DNA from 2 places in the Streptococcus iners subsp. hyiners genome. Region 2 is predicted to be linked to the other one. Evidence: predicted binding sites of a transcription regulator. Region 2 holds the regulator's gene; the other holds the start of a gene.
What was found. The regulator HrcA, encoded in region 2, represses chaperone genes, less so after heat shock. The targets are predictions, from matches to a motif close to TTAGCACTCNNNNNNNNNGAGTGCTAA.
Positions count from the first base shown of each region.

Region 1: a site for HrcA is predicted at 6,715-6,741, ahead of groES (co-chaperone GroES). Genes of this name have one in related genera too.

Region 1 is NZ_CP118734.1:130,723-140,520, forward strand. Features, by position in the region: gene PW220_RS00790 (bifunctional folylpolyglutamate synthase/dihydrofolate synthase) at 1-881, shown strand, start outside; gene pepA (glutamyl aminopeptidase) at 926-1,987, opposite strand; gene PW220_RS00800 (DUF4651 domain-containing protein) at 2,437-2,721, shown strand; gene PW220_RS00805 (thioredoxin family protein) at 2,718-3,038, shown strand; gene PW220_RS00810 (DUF1002 domain-containing protein) at 3,404-4,360, shown strand; gene ytpR (YtpR family tRNA-binding protein) at 4,379-5,002, shown strand; gene PW220_RS00820 (hypothetical protein) at 5,107-5,238, shown strand; gene PW220_RS00825 (DUF2785 domain-containing protein) at 5,232-5,486, opposite strand; gene PW220_RS00830 (hypothetical protein) at 5,514-5,750, opposite strand; gene PW220_RS00835 (single-stranded DNA-binding protein) at 5,805-6,200, shown strand; gene PW220_RS00840 (hypothetical protein) at 6,320-6,565, opposite strand; gene groES (co-chaperone GroES) at 6,761-7,042, shown strand; gene PW220_RS00850 (hypothetical protein) at 7,051-7,401, shown strand; gene groL (chaperonin GroEL) at 7,442-9,064, shown strand; gene rpsL (30S ribosomal protein S12) at 9,295-9,708, shown strand; gene rpsG (30S ribosomal protein S7) at 9,725-9,798, shown strand, end outside.
Region 2 is NZ_CP118734.1:259,516-269,313, forward strand. Features, by position in the region: gene PW220_RS01450 (ACT domain-containing protein) at 1-103, shown strand, start outside; gene PW220_RS01455 (PFL family protein) at 115-1,452, shown strand; gene PW220_RS01460 (histidine phosphatase family protein) at 1,526-2,221, shown strand; gene PW220_RS01465 (PadR family transcriptional regulator) at 2,329-2,652, shown strand; gene PW220_RS01470 (DUF2812 domain-containing protein) at 2,642-3,142, shown strand; gene hrcA (heat-inducible transcriptional repressor HrcA) at 3,405-4,439, shown strand; gene grpE (nucleotide exchange factor GrpE) at 4,451-4,963, shown strand; gene dnaK (molecular chaperone DnaK) at 5,219-7,042, shown strand; gene PW220_RS01490 (DJ-1/PfpI family protein) at 7,301-7,936, shown strand; gene dnaJ (molecular chaperone DnaJ) at 8,245-9,381, shown strand; gene PW220_RS01500 (MucBP domain-containing protein) at 9,719-9,798, shown strand, end outside.

The DNA.
Region 1 (9,798 bases), 130 kb from region 2:
TGGCTATGTTCGTCTACTTTGCCTACTACCAGCGTCCCGACATTCTTTTGGTGGAGGCGGGCATGGGCGGTTTGCAGGATGCGACCAATGTCCTTAATCCTCTAGCGGTAGTTTGTCCTTCCATCGGCTTGGACCATCAGGCTTTTTTGGGAGAGACTCATGCTGCCATAGCCCGTCACAAGGTTGCTGTCTTGCGTGAGCGGGTTCCCCTCGTTTATGCGACCGACCAACCAGAAGTGTTGGTAGTATTTGAGGAGCAGGCCCGTCAGCTTCAGAGTCTGACCTATGCGGTGGGGCGGGAGATTATTTTGGAAAATAGCAGAGCAGGTTTTGCGGTTTCAAGCCCCTTCGGTCATATTGAGGATTTAAGGCTACAGATGCAGGGGCGTCACCAGGAGGTCAACGCAGCCTTGGCAGTGACCACAGCTCAGCTCATCAGCCTTCATTTTCCAAAGATTACCAATGAAACCATTAGCCAGGGCTTGTTCCAAGCCATCTGGCCGGGCCGCTTAGAATTGATACAACCAGGGCTCATGATTGACGGAGCCCACAATAATGAAAGTATCGCCGTCCTGACCCAGCTCCTAGAGGAAAAATATGCGGACAGAGATATTGAAATCCTCTTTGCAGCTATCAATACTAAGCCAGTGGACCAGATGTTGTCCCAGCTTAGCAAATTCGGACCTGTTAGCGTGACAACCTTTGACGATTTCCGTGCGGTGCAGCTAGAAGATTATCCGTCAGGTTATGAGCGAGTTCAGAACTATCAGGAGTGGTTGGAGCGGGCGGACTTGGACAATCCCAAAAAACTTTACCTGATTACAGGCTCACTTTACTTTATTACCTATGTGAGGAAGTACATTTTAGAAGAGTTTATATAGAAAAAAGGCTTTGCCGGGCATTCTACCTAGCAAAGTCTTTTGTTTTAATAGTTTTTAATCAAATCAACCGTTGAGCGGTCTAGCTTTTTAACGATAGCTTGCAAGAAGGCTTGGGCCTCTAAGAAGTCATCCATGCTGTAGAGAGTTTGATGTGAATGGATGTAGCGAGCGCAGACACCGATAGTTGTTGATGGAACACCATGATTTTTCAAGTGGGCTGCACCAGCATCTGTTCCACCTTTACCACAGTAGTATTGGAATTTGACACCAGCCTCCTCAGCAGTCGTCAAGAGGAAGTCTTTCATGTTTTTCAACAAGATATGACCTGGATCGTAGAAACGAAGCAGAGTACCGTCACCAATTTTTCCTTGGTCGCCATAAATATCTCCAGCTGGCGAGCAATCAACAGCAAGGAAAATATCTGGATCGAACTTGGTTGTCGAAGCATGAGCTCCACGTAGGCCAACTTCTTCTTGCACATTTGCCCCAGCAATCAACTGATTTGGCAAAGCTTGACCGGATAGGTTTTCCAGTAATTCAGTCACCATAAGGACACCGAAGCGGTTGTCCCAAGCCTTAGAAATAACATTTTTTCCGTTGGCAGTAAGGATAGTTTCATTTTGGGGAACGAGGACATCCCCCGGACGAACACCGAAAGCCCAGGCTTCGTCATAATTGGCAAAACCAGCATCGAAAATAATATCAGCAATGGCAGGCATGCCAGGAGCGTTAGCTCCCCGTGAAAGGTGAGGTGGTACTGAGCCTGAGATGGCTGGAATGGTACGACCGTCCTGCAACTGAAGAGTGAAGGCTTGGCTAGAAACAACCAGAGGATTCCAGCCACCTAGCTCAACAACACGGAAAGTACCGTCTGGCTTGATTTGGCTAATCATAAAGCCGACTTCATCCATATGAGCGGCTACTAGGATACGAGGTGCGTTTTCAACAGCCGTATCCTTGATGCCAAAAATTCCACCTAGTCCATCTGTTTCAATGCGGTCCACATGCGGCGTGATTTTTTGGCGGATATGGTTGCGGACTTGTCCTTCAAATCCAGGTAAGCTTTGCAATTCTGTAACTTCTTTGATTTTTTCAAAAAGAGTCATTCTTCGTCCTCCATGACATGATTACTACTATTTTATCACGAAGAGCTAGACTTGTCTTGAAAATATAGAAAAATATGGGATAGTATTGACAAGAATGTTTGAAAATTGCTAGGATAGAAACGCCCCTCAAAATAGAGAGGAGGTGATTGCTAAGTGTGGGAAGCATTTATCACAGTTTTTCTTGTACCTTTGTTCGTCAGTTTTCTAACAGTTTTGTTTGAAAGATGGCTCAACAATCGTGACAAGTAGGCCCCAGGGGCAAAAGAAAACCCTCAACGCTGGGAACGTTGGGGGTATTTTGATTGCCAAGTGTTGACAAACATTTATCACTGTAAGACCATTCTATCTATTTTTTAGTCTTTTGTCAAGCAGTGAGAGTTTTTCTCAGCTGTCACAAGTCCAATGGCATTTTTGGGAAAAATCCAGAGAAATATGATAAAATAGTCAACATGAAAAAGAAAAAGACAGCCTTGCTAGCAGGCTTATTGGGGGCAGGTGTGCTCACCGCTAGTGCTCAATTTTACCGTAAAATCCAAGAAGACCGTAAAAAAGCACAGGCATTGCAGGAGGTGCGTGACTTTTTCGCTGATTTAGGAGAGATTGCCACGGTCTATGTGGATGAAACAGCCTCAACTCGTGATCAGCTTATTGGCGGGGTTGTGATGGAGGCAGGACAGGTGTTTTTATTTGAAAATACCCAAGGTTCTATTCAGTACAGGGAGGAAGAAAGATGATTTTTCCAACAAATCTTGAAGAAGTGGCTGCCTTGATTGAAGATGGCAAGCCAACTGTTTTTCTATTTGTGACGACTTGGTGTGGAGATTGCCACTATATCAAACCGCATTTGCCAGCTATCGAAGAGGCTTTTCCGGATTTCTGTTTTGTGCAACTGGATCGAGATGACTTTATGCCTTTGGCACAGGAATGGGCTATTTTAGGCATTCCAAGTCTGGTTGTTTTGGAAAATGGGAAGGAAATCGGTCGTTTTGTCGATAAGAATCGCAAGACCAAGGAAGAAATCATGAACTTCTTATCTGGACTGGGTAGGTAAATCGATGCTGGGCTCAAGTCCAGCGCCACTTCTCAGGGTTTGTGTCAACATCTCAGCGCAGTGGTTGATTGGCTTTAACAGTCTGGGGGACTGTTAAAGGTTGGAGATGGGATTTGCAGAGCAAATCTCAGCAATTCGTGTTTTACACTCCAAATCGGACCATTACGACTGTTGCGAACAAAGTTCACTCTATTTCCAACCTCAAAAGGTTCACTGAACCTTTTGAGCTATGCGGGGGTGGGAGTGAAACAGTCTGGGGATAGACTGTTTCAGCTCAACAACTGGAAATAAGGACTTGTTGACGAACTCTTCTATGGATGGTCGAGTTCTTTCCCACTCCCATTTCCCAAAAGAAAGGAAAAAACATGAAGAAATCATTAGGAAAAATCCTGCTAGCACCTGTGGTGCTGGGCTTGAGTTTGAGTTTGGCACCGCTGGCTCAAGCGGAAATCCAGACGGATGTCATCAATGAAAAATGGGGCAAGCCAACACTGGTCTACGGTGGCGGTTTGTCAGATGCGCAGGCGACAGAGGTTAACAATCTATTTGGTATTTCGGATGTCAATAATGTTAGTCGTCAGGTTGTTGTTGGCACGGATATGGACCAATATTTAGGTACATCTGGAGCGGATACAGCCTCCCTCTATTCATCTGTCTTGGTGCAAAAGCAGGACGCTGGCAAAGGGGTTTTAGTGGATATTAAGACGCCACAGAACATCACCTTGATTACCGAAACCCAGTATGCCAATGCGGCTATTACAGCTGGTGCGACAGATGTCTTGATTGACGTTGCGGCACCCATTCAGGTGACGGGAGAGTCCGCTCTGACAGGTGTTTACAAGGCTCTTGCGGCCAATGGTGAAACAGTTGATACCGCTCGAACTGAAGTAGCTCAACAGGAGCTAGAGACAGTCAATGAAGTGGCAACGGCTCACACAGGTGACACTAATTTTGATAGTTCGGCCTTGGATAAGGCAGTAGCAGAAATCAAGACAGCTCTTGCGGATTACAAGCAATCCAATGGTCAGGTGGCTTCTGAGGCTGACATCAACACCATCATCAATGATGTTTTGGCCCAAAACGGTTTGGAAAATGTCATCACAGCAGATGAAATTTCTAAGCTAGTCACATTTGCCAAAGCTTATCAGGAAACCTCTGCTATTGATTCGGCAGAAGTTGCTGCTCAACTCAACCAGTTCAAGCAAGAGGCGGAGCAACAAATTTCAGAAGCCTATAAGAATTTACAAGATTCAGGGATTTTAGAAAAAATCGGTGCCTTCTTTGAAAATCTTTGGAAAGGCTTGACCGGTCTATTTGCATAAAGGAGAAATGAAAAAGAAATGATTTTTACATATAATAAGGAACACGTCGGCGATGTTCTTATGGTGATTGTTGCGGAGGACAAGGGACAGGCTGTCCAGTTTGAACGCAAGGGCAAGGTAGCACGTGTCTTCTTAGCAGAAACGGGTCAAACAGTCGCTTGGAATATCTTTGAAGCATCAAGTTTGGTTGAGCTTGCTGGAAATGGTCAAGTTTTCTTGACAGATGAGCAAGTTGCGACCTTGAATGCTGAATTGGCTAAGGAAGGTTTTACTGAAAGCTTGGTTAACGACAATGCTCCAAAGTTCGTAGTCGGTCAGATTGTGGAACTGGTTCCGCATCCAGATAGCGACCACCTCAATATCTGTCAGGTCAATGTTGGTGACAAAACAGTGCAAATCGTAGCTGGTGCCCCAAATGCTGCCCAAGGCCTGAAAACCATTGTGGCTCTTCCGGGGGCAATGATGCCGAGCGGTAGCCTGATTTTCCCAGGGAAATTGCGCGGTGAAGATAGCTTTGGTATGATGTGTAGCCCACGTGAATTGGCATTACCAAACGCACCACAAGTCCGTGGTATTATCGAATTGGACGACTCCGCAGAAGTCGGAGAGGCCTTTGATCCAGCTAAACATTGGAAGGGATAGAAAAAAGAAGAATTGGTCAATTTTGGCCAATTCTTTTATGCTGGTTCAATTTTTCCTTCAATAGCCTGTTCGATTTCTTCGGTCGATGCTTGATGTGACCTAAGTTGGAAGTAAAGACTAGACAGAAAATGTTGGAGATTGAGCCACCGGAAGTAGTCTACTGGTTCTTGATTTGGAAAGTCCAGCTTGCTAATCCATTCCGTCAGCTCTTGGCTGGTTACTTTTTCATTCAGTAGTAAATATACAGGAATTTGTGCCAGACTTCTTTGCTTTTTTCAGCGGGAAATTGATCATGACAGCTTGCGGCCAGAAGAAAATCTGCTCCGTGGGCAACGGTATGGATCCAACCGAGTTTTTCATCGTAGCCAGACCAGTCATTTTCAATCGCCAAATAATCCAAGGCCTGCTGGAAGAGTAGGTCACGGTCGTTAGTGCTTAAAAATGCATGATAAATAGACTCTGGCTCATTATCGACAGACAGCAACAGACAGTAAAGTAAGCAAGTAAAACTTCACTTTAGTGTGGAACTTTCTAGGGAAAGAGGACTGGTTTCTTGAGAGAATTGTAGCAGCGACTGTGCTTGCTCCCTTGTGACCAAGCCCTCCAAAAAGATGTGGCAAAAACTAGCATAGACCAGTTCGTCGCGTATAGCAGGAACAGGATGACCGATGTTTTCCAGCAACCAAGCCAGTTCGGCATTGGTATATGGTTGGGAGGTCTGTATCTTTTCCATCAAAAATTCTTTCATAATTTTCGCTCCTTTTCAAATCCTTCTACGAATAAATAAGTAGGAGGATATAATATGTATAATAAAACAATTTTAATCGGTCGCTTGACGGCCCAACCTGAACTCACTCAAACACCAACTGGTAAAAATTTGACTCGTGTTACTGTTGCAGTTAATCGACGATTTAAGACAGAAAATGGCGAACGTGAAGCAGATTTTCTTAATGTCATTTTCTGGGGCAAACTGGCGGAGACACTTGTTTCTTATGGCAGCAAGGGCAGTCTGATTTCTATTGACGGTGAGTTGCGAACGCGAAAATACGAAAAAGACGGCAGCAACCACTATGTGACGGAAATCTTGGGCAATACCTTCCAGTTGCTTGAAAGTCGCGCCCAACGTGCCATGCGTGAAAATAACACAGGCGATGACCTAGCTGACTTGGTCTTGGAAGAGGAGGAATTACCGTTTTAAAGCAATATCGGTCCTAAGACCGATGGAGAACGAGAAAAAGTAGGCTATACTATAGTCAATCCTAAATATTTTTCATATCTCCTTAAAAAACGCTGACGAAAGTTGGCGTTTTTTGCTACTTATTTTCTATATTTCCACCATTCTATCAGCATGATAATTAGAGAAAGTAGGAGAACTCCGTAGAAGAAAAAGATGATGTAATGAGGGTGGCTAAAGAAAAATATCCAGATTGCCCAGAGTAGATAGGCGAACATTATTTTGCCCCAAAAACCTAATTTACGCTTTAAAAACCATTCGGCGAAACTTTCGTGAACGGAAAAACGGCTTTCTAGGTAATCTGTTTTTAGCTCTCTAAAAAATTTCATGAATACCCCCTAACTTGTTAAAAATAGTATAGCATAGTTTCACTATAATTAACAGGCTTCGTTTCCTCAGTCCTGCGACGGATTTTAGGAAAAATAAAATAGAATTTTCTTGACTATTTTTGACCAAGTGATACAATAAGAATTGTGAATTAGCACTCGAGATGTCGGAGTGCTAAAAATGAAGGAGGCATTGATATGTTGAAACCATTAGGCGATCGCATCGTTGTAAAAATCGAAGAAAAAGAACAGACAGTAGGGGGCTTTGTCCTTGCAGGAACTAGCCAAGCAGCGACCAAAGAGGCGCAGGTCTTAGCGGTTGGTCAAGGAATTCGCACCTTGAACGGAGAATTGATTGCACCGTCTGTGGCAGTCGGTGACAAGGTCTTGGTCGAGGCCCACGCTGGTCTGGAAGTCAAAGATGGTGAAGAAAAAGTGACTATTGTCCGTGAGGCGGATATTGTAGCAGTGGTTGAGTAAGATAGACTATGAAAGAACAGCTAAGTGAGATTCTTCAGAATTTTTTGCAAGCTAGCACGTCCGGAAGCTGTATAACTGCCTGGGAACAAGGAAACCAGCAGCAAATTTGGTTTCAATTGACGTCAGACAATATGCTAAACTTAGCTCTTCCAATTAAGAAACCTTGGTTTCAATCCTTGGAAACAGTCTTGCCGCCCTTTTTAGATGGTATGACAATTTTGGATTATCGCTCAAAACGATATATTACTTTAGATGTAACAGAACAATCACTAGAGCAAATTTGTGATTATCTTGTGGTCTACTTTGAACACTTTTTTGGGGATAATCTGATATTTTTATGGAAATTGGAAGAAATATAGCACTTTATAATATTTAATTGATACAAAGGATGGAAATAAAATGGCAAAAGAAATTAAATTTGCAGCAGATGCACGCGAGAGCATGGTCCGTGGTGTTGATATTTTGGCTGATACAGTCAAAGTAACCTTGGGTCCAAAAGGTCGCAATGTTGTCTTGGAAAAGGCTTATGGCTCACCACTCATTACAAATGATGGTGTAACCATTGCCAAAGAAATCGAATTGGAAGATCACTTTGAAAATATGGGTGCTAAGTTGGTATCCGAAGTGGCATCAAAAACCAATGACATTGCTGGTGACGGTACAACAACTGCCACTGTTTTGACCCAGGCTATCGTACGTGAAGGATTGAAAAACGTAACTGCAGGTGCCAATCCAATCGGTATCCGTCGTGGGATTGAAGCAGCAGTTGCAACAGCGGTTGAGGCCTTGAAAGCACAAGCAAGTCCTGTATCCAATAAAGCTGAAATTGCTCAAGTAGCAGCCGTGTCTTCACGTTCTGAAAAAGTTGGTGAGTACATTTCAGAAGCTATGGAGCGCGTGGGAACAGACGGTGTTATCACTATTGAAGAATCTCGCGGTATGGAAACTGAGTTGGATGTGGTAGAAGGTATGCAATTCGACCGTGGTTATCTGTCACAATACATGGTAACAGATAATGAAAAAATGGTGGCAGAACTTGAAAATCCATTCATCTTGATTACAGATAAGAAAATTTCTCATATCCAAGACATTTTGCCACTCTTGGAAAGCATTCTTCAGACCAACCGTCCGCTTTTGATTATTGCTGACGATGTGGATGGTGAAGCACTTCCTACCCTTGTTCTCAACAAGATTCGTGGTACATTCAACGTTGTTGCAGTCAAAGCTCCAGGCTTTGGTGACCGTCGTAAAGCTATGTTGGAAGACATTGCTATCTTGACAGGCGGTACAGTCATTACAGAAGACCTTGGTTTGGACTTGAAAGATGCAACCATTGAAGCACTTGGTCAGGCTGCAAAAGTTGTGGTCGACAAAGATGGCACAACCATTGTTGAAGGTGCTGGAAATCCTGAAGCCATTGCTAACCGTGTTGCTGTTATCAAGTCACAAATTGAGGGAACAACTTCAGAATTTGACCGTGAAAAATTGCAAGAGCGTTTGGCTAAATTGTCTGGCGGTGTCGCAGTCATCAAAGTTGGTGCCGCTACTGAGACTGAGTTGAAAGAAATGAAACTCCGTATCGAAGATGCCCTTAATGCAACACGTGCCGCAGTTGAAGAAGGAATCGTTGCTGGTGGTGGTACAGCTCTTGTCAATGTGATTGATAGCGTAGCCAAGCTTGAATTGACCGGTGATGATGAAACAGGACGCAATATTGTCCTGCGCGCCTTGGAAGAACCAGTGCGCCAGATTGCCTATAACGCAGGCTATGAAGGTTCAGTTATCATTGATAAATTGAAGAATTCTGAGCTTGGAACAGGCTTTAATGCTGCGACAGGTGAATGGGTGAATATGATTGAGGCAGGAATTATTGACCCTGTTAAAGTTACTCGTTCTGCTCTTCAAAATGCGGCTTCCGTAGCCAGCTTGATTTTGACGACAGAAGCAGTCGTTGCCAACAAGCCAGAACCAGCCGCTCCAGCTATGCCACAAGGTATGGATGGAATGGGTATGGGCTACTAAGAAATAGCAAATTGACACAGCTACTTGGCTGTGTTTTTTCTTGAAAATTTCAAACATATCTATTTGACAATAGTTTTGAGATGTGGTACTATATTAGACGGTACTTTTTACTTTTGGTCTCTCAAGAGTGTACAGGGACGTGCTGACAAATGTTGCAAAAGTACACACAGATAGGGGTTGTCACCAATGCCCTATCACCAAAAATAAAAAATATATACAGGAGAATGTAGATGCCTACAATTAACCAGTTGGTACGTAAACCACGTAAGTCTAAAGTAGAAAAATCTAAATCACCAGCTTTGAACGTTGGTTACAACAGCCGTAAAAAAGTTCAAACTAACGTTTCATCACCACAAAAACGCGGTGTTGCAACTCGTGTCGGAACAATGACACCTAAAAAACCTAACTCAGCCCTTCGTAAATTCGCTCGTGTACGTTTGAGCAACCTTATCGAAGTTACTGCTTACATCCCAGGTATCGGCCACAACTTGCAAGAGCACAGCGTTGTTCTTCTTCGTGGTGGACGTGTAAAAGACCTTCCAGGGGTACGTTACCATATCGTTCGTGGTGCGCTTGATACTGCAGGTGTTAACGATCGTAAGCAAGGCCGTTCTAAATACGGTACTAAACGTCCAAAAGGCTAAGAAAGGGGAAATATAAATGAGTCGTAAAAATCAAGCGCCTAAGCGCGAAGTATTGCCAGATCCATTGTATAACTCAAAATTGGTAACTCG
Region 2 (9,798 bases):
TTTCACTCAGTTGCGTTCGGAGTTGGATGCCTTTGGTCAGTCCTTGAACGTAAAAATCAACATCCAGAGTGCGGCCATTTTTGATGCCATGCACAACTTGTAAGGAGAGCGGTCATGGATATTAGACAGGTTAGAGAAACCATTGAGATGATTGAGGAGCAGCACTTCGATATTCGGACCATTACCATGGGAATTTCCCTCTTGGACTGTATTGATGCGGATATTGAGAAAGCTGCGGAGAAGGTGTACACTAAAATCGTAACCAAGGCCAAAAACTTGGTAGCAGTCGGCGATGAGATTGCGGCAGAATTGGGCATTCCCATTGTCAACAAACGGGTGTCAGTAACACCTATTGCTTTGATTGGTGCAGCGACGGATGCAACGGATTATCTTCCCTTGGCTCATGCCTTGGACAAGGCGGCTCATGAGATCGGCATCGATTTTATCGGAGGCTTTTCAGCTCTGGTTCAAAAGGGCTACCAAAAAGGAGATGAAATCCTCATCAACTCTATACCGCAGGCATTGGCCCAAACCTCTAAGGTCTGCTCGTCAGTCAACATCGGCTCGACCAAGACGGGTATCAATATGACAGCTGTTCGGGACATGGGGCGGATCATCAAGGAGACGGCGGAGGCTTCTGATATGGGGGCGGCCAAGCTGGTGGTCTTTGCCAATGCGGTCGAGGATAATCCCTTCATGGCGGGTGCCTTCCATGGTGTCGGTGAGGCGGATGTGGTCATCAATGTCGGCGTGTCTGGGCCTGGTGTGGTCAAGCGTGCCCTTGAAAAAGTGCGTGGTGAGAGCTTTGATGTGGTGGCGGAGACCGTCAAGAAGACGGCCTTCAAGATTACCCGTATCGGTCAGTTGGTCGGAAATATGGCCAGTGAACGCCTGGGTGTCAAGTTCGGTATCGTGGACCTGTCCCTTGCTCCGACTCCGGCCGTTGGCGATTCAGTAGCACGAGTTTTGGAGGAAATGGGCTTAGAAACCGTTGGTACGCACGGAACGACTGCTGCCCTTGCTCTGCTCAATGATGCAGTGAAAAAGGGTGGGGTAATGGCCTGCAACCAAGTTGGCGGCTTGTCAGGTGCCTTCATCCCTGTTTCTGAGGACGAGGGCATGATTGCTGCGGTGCAAAATGGCTCGCTTAACCTTGAAAAATTGGAAGCTATGACAGCCATCTGTTCTGTTGGTTTGGACATGATTGCTATTCCAGAAACAACGCCAGCTGAAACCATTGCGGCTATGATTGCGGATGAAGCGGCTATTGGGGTCATCAACCAGAAAACGACTGCGGTCCGTATCATTCCACTTGGAAAAGAAGGAGACATGATCGAATTTGGTGGACTACTTGGAACAGCTCCTGTCATGAAGGTCAATCAGGCTTCGTCTGTGGATTTTATCAACCGTGGCGGACAGATTCCAGCACCGATTCATAGTTTTAAGAACTAAAAAACGTAAACCGATTGCGACAAGCAGTCGGTTTTTTGCTATACTAATAGTAAGAAAAGACAAGGAGAATGCTATGGCAGACGTAAGATTATATATTTCTCGTCACGGGAAAACCATGTTCAATACCATTGGGCGCGTGCAGGGCTGGTGTGACACACCGCTGACCAAGGCAGGTGAGGAAGGGATTCGTGAACTGGGCTTGGGGCTAAAGGATGCGGGTATTGATTTTAAACTTGCTGTATCTAGTGATCTGGGGCGAACCGTTCAGACCATGACCATTGCCCAGCGTGAGTTGGGAATTTTAGGAAAAATCCCTTACTACCAAGACAAGCGTATCCGTGAATGGTGCTTTGGTAGTTTTGAAGGCATGTACGATGCTGAGCTTTTCCAAGGTGTCCTGCCTCGTTTGAAAGGGACTGTTGATGCGACTGGCATGTCCTTTGCGGAAATCGCAGCAGGTATCCAAGAAGCAGACACCGCTGGATGGGCGGAATCTTGGGACGTCTTGAGCAATCGTATCTTGACAGGCTTTGAGGCTATCGCCCAAGACTTGGAAAAGCAGGGCGGCGGCAATGCCCTTGTGGTCAGTCATGGTATGACCATTGCAACCCTGGCCCATCTGTTGGAGCCAGAGCGTGGAGCCAATGTCTTCCTGGATAACGGCTCAATTACCGTCCTCAAATATGAAAATGGCAAGCTCTTAATTGAAGCTGTTGGTGACCTATCCTACCGCAAACGTGGGGCGGAATTAATTGCCCAAGGGGAATAAGATATAAAATCAGGGAGTTTTCTCTGATTTTTTTGTTGACTTATACATCGAGGTGCGATATAATTTATATATCGAAGTTCGATGTATCGTAGTGCGAAAGGAGTTTTATGAACGATAAGTTAAAACGCGTCTATGTTCCTATGACAGAGACAGCCTTCTATATTCTCTTTCATTTACAGGAAGAACGGCATGGTTACGATATTACCCAGAAGACCAAGGAAGTCACGGCAGGTCAGGTCGTGATTAGCCCTGGAACCATGTACGGTACCCTATCAAAGATGGAGAAGGACGGCTTGATTGCCTTTGTTAGAGAAGAAGACAAGCGAAAGTTTTACCAAATAACAGCAACAGGTCGAGAAATTCTAGATATAGAATTGGCTCGAATTGAACGACTTTATCGAAATAGTAAGGGGGAGAGTCATGGAGACTAAGACAGAGTGTAAGGTATTTTTTATCACAGATTTCAGTCAGCAGGCAAGCTATCTCAGTGAGATGCATCAACAAGGGTGGAAACTAGTTAAGATTAGCTGGCTCTTCTTTTATCATTTTGAAAAATGCCAGCCAGAAGAGGTTGTGTATCAGGTTGATTTTAAGGAATCAAAAAATAAAGACCGAGACTCCTATTTGCGTATGTACGAGGATTATGGATGGGAGCTTGTCGTATCCTGCCAAAATTTCAATATTTTTAGAAAACCTGCGAAGATGGGAGAGCTTGAATTGTATGGTGATAGGGAAAGTAAGGTAGAGTTTGTGAAAACAATCTTCCAAAGACGCTATTTGCTATCTTTGGGACTGTATTTCATTCTATTGGGGACGAACATGCGTTCACATCCAGCTTTTGTCTTAGGTATTTCTATCATTTATATTCCACTTTTATTATTACTAGGTACCCGTTTTTATCGTATGGTAAAGAGTAACTAGGTCCTCAGACTGATTTTTAGCACTCTAGGCAAAAGAGTGCTAATTTTTTGTCTTTTTCTCTTGACAATCCATTTTTTCAGCGTATAATGGGAGTATATAGGTTAGCACTCGACATCATAGAGTGCTAACGCTCTTCAAAAATCAACACTATCCGTTGTCAGCTTGCCTTTGTGAACCACAGTTCTACATTCGGCCTCGCTTCCTAGGCTACTGTCGATTTTCATTGAGCGTAACTAAAACAGTGTTCATGAAAGGAGCGGAGATGATTACCCAACGTCAAAATGATATTTTGAATCTGATTGTTGAATTGTTTACGCGTCATCATGAGCCGGTTGGTTCTAAGGCCTTGCAGGAGATGATTGCTTCTAGCTCTGCTACCATTCGCAATGACATGGCTAAGCTGGAGCAGTTGGGCTTGCTAGAAAAGGCCCACACATCAAGTGGTCGGATACCCAGTAGGGCTGGTTTTCAATACTTTGTCAACCACTCGCTTAATCTGGAACACATTGATGAAGAAGATGTTTATCAGGTGGTTAAGGCCTTCGACTTTGAAGCCTTCAAGCTGGAGGACATCTTGGAGCGGGCCAGTACAGTCCTAGCGGATTTGACAGGCTATTCCTCGGTCATTTTAGATGTGGAGCCGACCAGTCAGCAGCTGACTTCCTTTGACATCGTGCAGCTCAGTAGCCACGATGCCCTGGCAGTCTTGACTTTGGACCAGTCCAAACCTGTCACTGTCCAGTTTGCCATTCCCAAGAACTTTTTGGCCAGGGACTTGGAGGTGCTCAAACGCCTGGTGGATGAACGCTTCGTTGACCAGACGGTCTTGGCAATCCACTACAAGCTGCGGACGGAGATTCCCCAGGTGGTGCAACGTTACTTTACCACGACGGACAATGTCTTGGATTTGATGGACTATATCTTTGCTAATCTCTTCCGAGAATCGGTCTTTATCAGTGGAAAAGTTGCTTCGCTGACCTACGGCAACCTCGCCACCTACCAACTCTTGGATAGTCCTCAGCTATTGGCACCAGAGTTGCGGCAGGGCTTGGCGCCAAACCAGCAGACCAGCATTTCTGTGGCGGAACATAGAGAACCTGCTCTTGCAGATGTGACTATCATTCATCATTGCTTTCCAATCCCCTATCGGGGCATGGGCCAGATGAGTTTGCTCGGTCCTGTTGACATGAACTACCGCAGGCAGATGAGTTTGATCAATATCATCAGCCGCGTCCTATTTATGAAATTAACCGATTACTACAGATATTTAAGTAGTAATCATTATGAAGTCAATTAAAGGAGAATGCTTTGTCAGAAGAAATCAAAAACGAAGAAATCGTAGAAGAGGTTGAAGCAACAGAAGAAGTTGTGGAGACACCTGAAAAGTCAGAATTGGATTTGGCAAATGAGCGAGCGGAAGAATTTGAAAACAAGTACCTTCGTGCTCACGCTGAAATGCAAAATATCCAACGCCGTGCCAACGAGGAACGCCAAACCATTCAGCGTTACCGTTCACAAGACTTGGCCAAGAAAATCTTGCCAAGTTTGGATAACTTGGAGCGTGCCCTTCAAGTCGAAGGCTTGACAGAAGATGTCAAAAAAGGCTTGGAAATGGTACAGGAAAGCTTGATTCAAGCCCTCAAAGAAGAAGGGGTGGAGGAAGTCGCAACCGATGTCTTTGACCCAAATCTTCACATGGCCATTCAAACAGTTCCAGCCACAGACGATTGCCCAGCAGAACACATTGCACAAGTCTTCCAAAAAGGCTACAAGCTGCATGAACGCTTGCTGAGACCGGCTATGGTAGTCGTATCAGAGTAGCCACTCTGCTATTTCCCAAAAAAGAAACTTGACCGAAATGTCACAAAACTATGAAATTGTAAAAAAAGACAAGCCTTGAGCTTGTGGGCTGGCGAACATCGTGAGCTCATTCGATACTCTCCGCCGTGGCGGTAAATACGCAAAGTTTGAGACTAGAGGCTCAAACTTTAGTCAAAGAGACCGCAAAAGCGGGCTCTGACGGCGTCGCCACTTAAGGAGAGTATCACTAAAAGAAATAAAAAAGAGGTAACACATATGTCTAAAATTATCGGTATTGACTTAGGTACAACAAACTCAGCAGTTGCAGTTCTTGAAGGAACTGAATCAAAAATTATCGCAAACCCAGAAGGGAACCGTACAACTCCGTCTGTTGTGTCTTTCAAAAATGGTGAAATCATCGTTGGTGACGCGGCAAAACGCCAAGCAGTGACTAACCCAGATACCATCATCTCTATCAAATCAAAAATGGGAACTTCTGAAAAAGTTTCAGCAAACGGCAAAGAATACACACCACAAGAAATCTCAGCTATGATCCTTCAATACTTGAAAGGCTACGCTGAAGAGTACCTTGGTGAAAAAGTAACTAAAGCCGTTATCACTGTTCCTGCTTACTTCAACGATGCGCAACGTCAAGCAACCAAAGACGCTGGTAAAATTGCTGGTCTTGAAGTAGAACGTATCGTCAACGAGCCAACTGCAGCAGCTCTTGCTTACGGTTTGGACAAGACTGACAAAGACGAAAAAATCTTGGTATTCGACCTTGGTGGTGGTACATTTGACGTATCTATCCTTGAACTTGGTGACGGTGTCTTTGACGTACTTGCAACAGCAGGTGATAACAAGCTCGGTGGTGACGACTTTGACCAAAAGATTATCGATCACATGGTAGCAGAATTCAAGAAAGAAAATGGCATCGACTTGTCTGCTGACAAAATGGCTCTTCAACGTTTGAAAGATGCAGCTGAAAAAGCGAAAAAAGACTTGTCAGGTGTAACATCCACTCAAATCAGCTTGCCGTTCATCACTGCAGGTGCAGCAGGTCCGCTTCACTTGGAAATGACTTTGACACGTGCGAAATTCGATGAATTGACTTACGACCTTGTAGAACGTACAAAAATTCCTGTTCGTCAAGCTCTTTCAGATGCAGGTCTTAGCTTGTCAGAAATTGACGAAGTTATCCTTGTCGGTGGTTCAACTCGTATCCCAGCCGTTGTAGAAGCTGTTAAGGCTGAAACTGGTAAAGAGCCAAATAAATCTGTAAACCCTGATGAAGTTGTTGCTATGGGTGCAGCAATCCAAGGTGGTGTCATCACTGGTGATGTGAAAGATGTTGTTCTTCTTGACGTAACACCATTGTCACTTGGTATCGAAACAATGGGTGGTGTCTTTACAAAACTCATCGACCGCAACACAACGATCCCAACGTCTAAATCACAAGTCTTCTCAACTGCGGCGGACAACCAGCCAGCTGTTGATATCCATGTGCTTCAAGGTGAGCGTCCAATGGCAGCAGACAACAAGACTCTTGGTCGCTTCCAATTGACTGACATTCCTGCAGCACCTCGTGGTATTCCACAAATCGAAGTAACATTCGACATCGACAAGAACGGTATCGTTTCTGTAAAAGCCAAAGACCTTGGTACGCAAAAAGAACAAACTATTGTTATCCAATCTAACTCAGGTTTGACAGACGAAGAAATCGACCGCATGATGAAAGATGCAGAAGCAAACGCTGAAGCAGATAAGAAACGTAAGGAAGAAGTGGACCTTCGTAACGATGTTGACCAAGCAATCTTTGCGACTGAGAAAACTCTGAAAGAAACTGAAGGCAAAGGCTTCGACGCAGAGCGCGACCAAGCTCAAGCAGCCCTTGATGAGTTGAAAGCAGCTCAAGAAGCCAACAACTTGGATGACATGAAGGCTAAACTTGAAAACCTCAACGAAAAAGCCCAAGCCCTTGCAGTGAAACTCTACGAGCAAGCCGCAGCAGCCCAACAAGCAGCCGCAGGCCAAGAAGGTGCCCAAACAGCTAACAACGCAGGCGATGATGTTGTAGATGGCGAGTTTACTGAGAAGTAGTACTCTTCGAAATTCTTCACTAGGTTTCGTTAACTCTCCGCGATGAACTCCAGTTCAATCTTCGTCCAGTTGCCTAGCCTAGTCTTGAATTTCTTTGAGTATCTAGAACATGGAAAGTTATCTTTTTTCTGAAGTTCTTAGCTCGAACTCAGTTCTTATCTTCTCGAGAATAGAAATCATTATTAAGTCAAAATTCCAATCACAGAGGTTGCAACCCAGCCTCTGTTTTTGGGTAAATAACTGATGAGGAGGCTTTTCGTGAAAAAAGTTGCTTGTTTGCTTTATCCTAATTTTTCTCTTTATGAGATAGCTCCGTTGACTAGCACATTGGTGTTGAATTTTGGGCGAAAGATTGATTTTATTGCCTCTACTAAGGAAACGATTTATTCGGAGGACGGTTTACCTTGTCATGCCAACAAAACCTTGGAAGAGGTAAATATAGAGGAATATGATTGTATTCTTTGTCCAGGGACGATTGACTTCACTTCGGCTTTGAGAGATGAGCGCCTCATTCGATTTCTGGCTGGCTTAGATGGTAAGCCAATCAAAATTGCAGCGATTTCCTCTGCTCCACTCCTGCTTGCTAAGGCTGGATTATTGGAGAATACCTTATATACAGGTGGTATTTGGCAAAATTTCATTGACTATTTTGACTTTCTATCTGGAGAAAATTTTCGTCCCCTACCAGTATGTGAAGATGGGAATATTATCACAGGAACTGGTTTTACAGTAAATGCCTTTTCTCGCCAGGTTATAACCAGTCTTGGATTGATTGAAGATGCGACTATGTACTTCAAAGAAAGCGATGATTATTCTGCGGAAGACTTTATTTTTGAGTTGTCTGACGAAGAATTTGAAGAGTTCAAAGCAACATTTGAGAAAGATCCTAACTAATTTTACAGAAAGGAAAGTGTTCGTAATCGAACACGGGCTACTTTCAATATTTCAAAGAAAGGAATACAAGTTCGTTTATTCGAACACAGGCTAAAAACCTAGTGAAAAAGATAAACTTCCTAGTGTGTTAGGCACACAGCGTCAGTTTTCTGTTTTCACTTTTCCAAAACCATGATAGAAAGGAAAGTGTTCGTAATCGAACACGGGCTACGGACTGTGCCAAAAAGATAGTTTTTCCTAGGACGGTGAGGTCCTACGTCAAAACTCCTATTTTGGCTGTGTCCGCTTAACGCCCTTAGTATCTTAATATGAACAACACAGAATTTTACGATCGTCTGGGGGTTTCCAAGAATGCTTCGCCAGACGAGATTAAGAAGGCTTATCGGAAGCTTTCAAAGAAATACCATCCAGATATTAACAAGGATCCGGGTGCGGAGGATAAATACAAAGAAGTTCAAGAGGCTTATGAAACCTTGAGTGATCCGCAGAAGCGTTCTGCCTATGACCAGTTTGGTCCTGCTGGGGCAAACGGAGGCTTCGGCGGTGGAGCAGGTGGCTTTGGTGGTTTCGATGGAGCTGGTTTCGGTGGCTTTGAAGACATCTTCTCAAGCTTCTTTGGTGGTGGCGGTGCGACCCGCAATCCGAATGCTCCTCGTCAAGGGGATGACCTCCAATACCGTGTCAACCTCAAGTTTGAAGAGGCAATTTTTGGCGCAGAGAAAGAAGTTTCTTATCACCGTGAAGCTACTTGTCGGACTTGTACGGGTTCAGGAGCTAAACCTGGTACTAGTCCAGTAACCTGTGGACGCTGTCACGGCTCAGGGATTATCAATGTAGATACGCAAACACCACTTGGGACCATGCGCCGTCAAATGACCTGTGATGTTTGTCATGGTCGTGGGAAACAAATCAAAGATCCTTGTACAATCTGTCATGGAACGGGCCATGAAAAACAAGCCCATACAGTAACAGTGAAGGTGCCAGCAGGTGTGGAAACTGGTCAGAAAATCCGTCTGGCAGGTCAGGGGGAAGCAGGTTTTAATGGAGGTCCTTACGGAGATCTCTATGTGGTCATTCAAGTCCAGGCTTCAGATAAGTTTGAGCGTGAGGGGACAACAATTTATTATAAATTAGACCTCAACTTTGTTCAGGCAGCCTTGGGTGATACGGTCCATGTGCCAACCGTTCACGGTGATGTGGATATGGTGATCCCTGAAGGAACACAGACAGGTAAGACCTTCCGTCTGAAAGGCAAGGGAGCTCCAAGTGTTCGTGGGGGTGCCATCGGTGACCAGTATGTGACAGTCAATATTGTTACCCCTACAGGTTTGAACGACCGCCAACGCGCAGCCCTCAAAGAATTTGCAGCAGCAGGAAACATTGATATCAAACCCCATAAAAAAGGCTTCTTTGACAAGGTAAAAGATGCTTTTGAAGAATTGTAAAATAGCTGAGATAAAGTAAAGATACATAGAGTAGCTTCTCTTTCAGGAGCGATATTCTATTCTAAAATAAAGCAAAAAGGAAGTGTAATGTATTGCTTCCTTTTTCGTTGTGCATACTGTCTTTAAATAAACCTTGTTTTCTATTGTAAGAAAATATCTAAAATAAAGGAAAATTAGGAAAACAATCAAAAAAGTTTCATCAGTTCATGAAAAAAAGATACAAATCTTTTGAAAACAGTGATTATCAATGTTATAATGTAACGTATTTTAAAAACATGCCAGTATTAAAGTATCATGAATTGTACTTACCATACTGCGCAATTGGGAAGGATTTTACATGCGTAAAATAAAGAAAAAATCATTTGACTGGTATGGAACGAGACAACATTTCTCGATTCGTAAATACCATTTTGGAGC